DNA from 2 places in the Companilactobacillus halodurans genome. Region 1 is predicted to be linked to the other one. Evidence: predicted binding sites of a transcription regulator. Region 1 holds the regulator's gene; the other holds the start of a gene.
The links. The regulator NrdR, encoded in region 1, represses ribonucleotide reductase genes. The targets are predictions, from matches to a motif close to ACACNATATATNGTGT.
Positions count from the first base shown of each region.

Region 2: nrdH (glutaredoxin-like protein NrdH) is a predicted target of NrdR. The motif match lies at 1,481-1,496, and genes of this name have one in related genera.

Region 1 is NZ_VDFO01000011.1:37,587-41,013, forward strand. It holds gene dnaI (primosomal protein DnaI) at 1-453, opposite strand, end outside; gene FHL05_RS12755 (DnaD domain protein) at 456-1,841, opposite strand; gene nrdR (transcriptional regulator NrdR) at 1,854-2,327, opposite strand; gene coaE (dephospho-CoA kinase) at 2,349-2,942, opposite strand; gene mutM (DNA-formamidopyrimidine glycosylase) at 2,939-3,427, opposite strand, start outside.
Region 2 is NZ_VDFO01000031.1:18,667-22,093, forward strand. It holds gene FHL05_RS08710 (hypothetical protein) at 1-429, opposite strand, end outside; gene FHL05_RS08715 (LVIS_2131 family protein) at 656-1,282, opposite strand; gene nrdH (glutaredoxin-like protein NrdH) at 1,553-1,783, shown strand; gene nrdI (class Ib ribonucleoside-diphosphate reductase assembly flavoprotein NrdI) at 1,786-2,160, shown strand; gene nrdE (class 1b ribonucleoside-diphosphate reductase subunit alpha) at 2,147-3,427, shown strand, end outside.

The DNA of each region.
Region 1 (3,427 bases):
AATAAATTTTTTTTGATTTAAATAATGATCAATGAAATCTAGAGCTTGACTCAAAGCATCCTCTCGACCTTGACCGCTGTAATCGTCCAATTTAGCATTCCGAATATCAGAAGCCATATCCATCAAAACAAATCCAGACTCATATTGATCTTTTTTCTCGCGGTTTTGCAATTTTTCATTTGGATAATAGGCAACTTCAATATTGTGGTTGCTGACAATCAATTTAGGATAATAGCCCTGAGTCAATTCACTTTTATGGTGCTTATTATTATAAAATTCATAAATGCTAGCAGCACTGGTAGAAATAGCATTGGGATTAATCTCATCGCTATTTTTTTTCAAAAACTTTTGAACATCTTCGTCTTTTAAAGCTGCATTAAGAAGACGGCGATAATCCTCCGTCAAATTCTTTGAATTTAAATATTCTGCCAATCTGCTTCCTAATTTTTCCATGCTTAATTATCCTTATTTCTTAATCGTTTTAGTCTATCTTGAAGATTAGTCTGATTCTTTTGAGTATTTTGATTCTGAGGAACCTTTGCTTTAACTTTACTCCAATCAGTAGCTTGTTCAACTTTACGATTTTTATTGTTATTGAAATGTCGTTTGGGATTACGAGGCTTGGTTTGAAAATCATTGATTCTTTGCAAAGCCTGTTCAGCCGTCTGAACCTTATTTTGCTGCCAATCATTAGCCATTGTCTCCATCAAAGGCAGCGTTAATGTTGGTGAATTTTGCAGAATATAATAGACCATGATATTCAATACGGAAACTGGCAAATAACTTTTCATTGCCATATTTCGTAATGCCCTTGATTCGACTGTACCAGTAAAACCACCGCTCTTTTGTTTTTGAGCAGCTAAAAAGTCTGCTGGGGTCATGGTTTTAGCTTGTTGTAAAATTTGTTGCTCAGCACGATTCCAATTCTTGGTTGACGCATTTTCATCTTCTTTAGGACTCGAAACTTCTTCCAAAGCCTGCTTCTTTACAGAAATATTGACATTCTTTTCAAAACGGTCTTGAGCTGATTTTTTGAGTCTTGTTGGGTCAATCTTATTAGTCACGATATTGCATGTTTTCCCAATCAAATTGATCAAAGTCATTTCATCTAGTCCATAAAAGGCATGCAAATTCAAAATCAATTCTTGATTTTCTAAGACATTATCGGAACTGATTCGATAAGATTGCTGCAAACGGTCCGTAATTAATTCCCAGTCGAGTGGCTCCATCTTTTTCTCATTTAAAGATGGATTTTTCTTTGAAGGCTGTGTTTGGAAACTATTTTGAGTATTCTTAACTTCTGAAGGCGTGTTGATCAAATCATTATTGCTCAACTGAAAAACTTCTAGAAAGTCTTTTGTGATTTCTTGGGAATTCTTCAAAACAAGATCAGAGTGAGAATATTTATCAGCCAATAAATGATACTTTTTCTCACCTACTTGTTCGTAAAGAAAAATGCTCATTAAGTCATCCTTAAAGAATTCATCAGGTGATAATGGTTCTATCAGTTGATAAACATAGTACGGTCCCAAATCATCTTTCTTTTCAAATGTCCTGATTAAACCTAAAGCTTCAGCTTTGATTCGAGCCTCATAAAACCGTCTTAAATCAATGCCTAAAAGCCCCAACAAATCGGCGTGGGGCTTTCTTTGCGTTACCAATTCTTTATTGGGAACTTTCTCCCATAACAACAAATAGAGACTGAATGCCTCAATCCCTAAAATTGGTAAATATAAATCTGTTAAAATATGTCGATCATCATCGTTTAGATGACCATTGGGTAGACACCAATAGCCTACTAGTGGCGTAAACTTATCTGATGCAAAATTACCTGTAGACACCGGCACGCCCCCTTACTTCTTATCCAACTTTTTACCGTTAGACATCATTTCTTGAACTTCTTTCATAAAACCATTCATATCCTTAAATTCACGATAGACGCTGGCAAAGCGAATATAAGTTACATCGTCAACTTTAGCTAGAATCTTCATCACATGTTCACCGATAACTTGTGATCTGACTTCGCTCTCACCAGTTGCTCTAATCGCATTTTCAACTTTATCAACGATATCGTTCATTTGGTCCATCGTAACTGGTCTCTTTTCAGCAGCTCTAACTAAACCACGTAAAAGCTTTTCACGACTGAATTCTTCGCGATTGCCATTTTTCTTAATAACTAAAAGTGGTGATTTTTCTAATCTTTCAAACGTCGTAAATCTTGTACCGCAATTTTCACACTCGCGTCGACGTCTAATAGCACGTCCTTCATCACTGGGACGACTGTCAATAACCTTTGATGAATCATGATGACAATGTGGACAAATCAAGATTCTAACCTCTTTTCTTAATTAAAGTTGTGATATCAACTTATCAAAATCTACTTGCAGATGATCTAAATCACTGGAATTATCGATAATAAAATCCGCTCTTTGGTTTCTTTCATCCATCGACATTTGAGAATTGATTCGCTCTAAAGCAACTTTTTTGCTCAAACCATTACGTTCCATAAGTCGTTTCAATTGGACTTGTGGTTTGATATTAATACTGATTACACCATCAAAATAAGCTTGATACCCGCCTTCAAACAAAAGGGGTATCTCGAAAATACTGATGGTTGCACTTTTTGAATTCTTAGTTTCAGATATAATTTTTAAAATTCTTTTCTTAATCAAAGGACGAGTAATCTTATTGAGGCTTTTCAATTTTTGATAATCGCCAAAAACAATCGAACCTAATTTTTTTCGGTTTAAAGTTCCATCTTTTTTTAGAATATCTTCTCCAAAAACATCAACAATTTGACGTAGACCAATTGAACCTGGGACTACTACTTCACGAGCAATTTTGTCAGCATCATAAACTTGATAACCCTTTTTTAAAAACAAATCTAAAATTGTTGACTTACCTGTTGCAATACCGCCGGTAAAACCATATATCTTACTCATTGGACTACTTGGCAATATGGACAAAAGTGCGTTCCACGTCCGCCAACCTTAATTTTTTTAATTTCTGTACCGCATCTTGGACAAGGAGTTCCCTCTTTGCCATAGACTTTCAAGCGGTCTTGCATATGTCCTGTATGACCTGTGGCATCGACGTAAGATCGAACAGTTGAACCACCAGACTCAATTCCCATTTTCATTTCTTCGTTGGAAGCTTCAATAATGGCTTGAATATTTTCATCCGTTAAATGGTTTGCGGGAGTTTCAGGATGTATTTTTACTTTCCAAAGTACCTCATCGACATAAATATTACCTAGACCACTCATTACAGATTGATCCAATAAAACAGTTTTAATATCTTTTCGATGACGCATAATTCTAGGCTTGAGATTTTTAAAAGTGAATTCACTTGATAGTGGCTCTGGCCCAAGTTTTTGAATCGACTTATTATTTTGTAAATCATCGGTTGGCCACAGTTGCATCCTACC
Region 2 (3,427 bases), on a different contig from region 1:
GACAGCATCCTGATATTTACTGCGACTTCTAAAAACGGCTATATCTTTATTGGCAAGAATCTTTACTTTTTTAAATGAAATATCATCATACAAAATATAGGAATTGTCCGTCAACTGGTAGTAGTAAATATCATCTAAACTTTCTCGTTCCACATTTTCAACCAAATCCTTCATCGACAGCTTAGTCTTGGTGAATTTAACTTCGGACATTTCATCAGATACGGTATTTGCTTGAGGAGTATATTGATGATAAACTGCTTGAAAATCTTTGGGAACACCCTTTGTAAATTCCAAAGTTTTTGTCTTTTTCTTTTGTTGATGCGTGCGAGTTGTCGCAGGTTTTGAGTGACTCGTTTTTTGATGTTGACCGCAGCCAGACAAAAGCAGCAGAAATGAAAAAGTTAAGATTATTTTCGTATGATTTTTCACCTTTCATCCCCTTGTTATTGATGAAATAAGTTTAGCACGTAATTCAAAGCATTCAGGTTTTAACTGCCTGTTATATCAAAATAGAATAAGTCGTTAATTTATTTTAAATATTTTCACAAAAATAATAGGCGTGATAACCATTTACGATTGTCACACCTATTTTATCTTTATCATTATGATTAAAAGTTGAATCTCTAAACCTTACTTTTAATATTTTTAAATTTTTCTAGCGTTCGACGTTAATAAACGATCTAGCTGGAACCCTCAATACTCGATATTCCATGGCATAGCGATTAGCCTTCAAGCCTAATCCGTTGATGAAGTTATTCTTATACTTAGCTTGGACGGTAATTACGTAAGCAAACTGGTATTTTGAATCCATCTTCTTGATTTTTTTCATTGGCCAGTCTAAATGCAATCCTGAAACGGTAAATGGCAAAGTTGCATCTGAAACTGTGGCGTTTTTGCTTGAGACGGTATAAGTCGAATTATTCAACCAATATTGATAAACATCAGTTGCCGAACTAGATTCTTTTTTATTGATTTTGACATAGTATCCTTGTCCATCATCAGTCGTTTGAACAATCATCGGATCATATTTATATGAAACGGCGACTTCACTTTTATCTGTCAAATCAACCTTCGTAAACAAGCTATTATATAAAAGTCCGATAACAGCTAAAATTATGACGACAATTTCTAATAAATCCGTTAAAATAGTGGTCCAAGTAATTTTCTTTTTTTGGCCCACGAGAATTTTTAAATGACGATTTCTAATATTAAAGACAACAAAGATCAAAAGTGCTATGACAATGATCCATGCAATAATTCCCACAAAATTCCAAGAGTTCATAGTTTTCTCCCAACTAAAATTAATTGTTTTAAACACTCCATAACTCTATAATAGTCATTACACTAATTTTACCACGAATCGAAAAATTATTTGAAATTGTAACGCAAAACGCTAAAAATTGCGTGGGCACACACGTTTGTCACTGATTTATAATGGCGACATAACCACGCTATATCGTGTATTGCTCGTTACATGTGAACACAATATGTTGTGTTTATTTAATTAAATGATTATACTGATTTAGAACGCAAGCGAGAGGAAGTAATACTTATGAATAATGTTATCGTATATAGTAAAAACAACTGCATGCAATGCAAAATGACCAAAAGATTCTTGAAGGAACACAACGTTTCTTTTGAAGAAAGAAATATCAATCAAGAGCCACAATATCTTGATGCTTTAAAACAACAAGGTTTCCAAAGTGTTCCCATCGTTATGAATGATTCTATGGACCCAATCGTCGGTTTCCGTCCAGATAGCTTAAAAGAGCTCGTAGGCTAATTTTGAAAGAAGTTGCCTATTATTCCATTACTGGTCAAACAAAACGTTTCGTCAATAAATTAGGAATAGATGGATACGAAATAACCGACGCCGATCCTTTCTACAAGATGGATCGGTCATTTATTCTTATCGTGCCTTCTTATGACGACGATATGATGGATCCAGTAATTGATTTTCTTCAATACGAAGATAATGCTAAAAACTGCGTTGGTGTCGCTGGTGGCGGCAACCGTAATTTCAATACGCTCTATAATCACACTGCTAAGGATATCGCTTCAGCCTTAGATGTTCCGGTCGTCTTCCAATTTGAATTCAACGGAACACAAAAAGATGTCGAAAACTTTAAGAAAGTAGTGAATAAAATTGGGACTAAATAGCCTAGACGCAACCAAACTCAGTTATTTTAAATTAAATAACGAAATCAACATCCCCGTGGATGATAAAATTCCTTTAAACAAGGATAAAGAAGCTGTTGTTGCCTTTTTCAAAGAAAATGTTGAACCAAACACAAAGAAATTTGCTTCTTTCAAAGATCATATCGACTACTTAGTTCAAAACAACTATATCGAAAAAAATGTTATCGATGAATATCCTCATGAATTCATCGACCAACTTTATCAAGACTTGATGGATCAAAACTTTAAGTTTCAGTCCTTTATGGCTGCTTATAAGTTCTACAATCAATACGCCTTAAAGACGGATGACGGTGACCTCTACCTAGAAAATTATGAAATGAGGATTCTTTTTAATGCCCTTTTATATGCCAATGGCGATCAAGAACTAGCTAAAGCCTTGGCCAAAGAAATGATTGCTCAACGTTATCAACCTGCTACGCCTTCATTTTTGAACGCTGGTCGCAAACGTCGTGGCGAATACGTTTCTTGTTTCTTATTGCAAGTAACTGACGACATGAACAGTATCGGAAGAACTGTCAACTCTGCTTTACAACTATCACGTATCGGTGGCGGAGTTGGTATCACCTTATCTAATTTGCGTGAATCAGGTTCACCAATCAAAGGTGTCGACAACTCTTCATCTGGTGTTCTACCAGTTATGAAATTGTTGGAAGACAGTTTCAGTTACAGTAACCAATTAGGACAACGTCAAGGTGCCGGAGCCGTTTATTTGAACGTCTTCCATCCTGACATCATCGATTTCTTGTCAGCTAAAAAGGAAAATGCTGATGAAAAAATCCGTGTTAAGACCCTTTCACTTGGTGTTATCGTTCCTGATAAATATTACGAATTAGTTCGTAATAACGAAGATATGTATTTATTCAGCCCTTATTCAGTTGAAAGAGTTTACGGCGTACCTTTCTCTTATGTCGACATCACTAAAGAATACGACAATATGGTCAAAGACGACCGTATCAAGAAATATAAGATTGAAGCACGTGAACTTGAAGACGAAATCAGTAAATTGCAACAAGAATCAGGTTATCCATATGTTCTAAATATCGATACTGTCAATCGCGACAACCCTATCGATGGCAAGATCATCATGAGTAATCTCTGTACTGAGATTCAACAAGTTCAAATACCTTCAGAATTAAATGACGCTCAAGATTACGTCAAAATGGGAACTGATGTCAGCTGTAACCTTGGTTCAACTAACATCTTGAATATGATGCAAAGTCCCGATTTT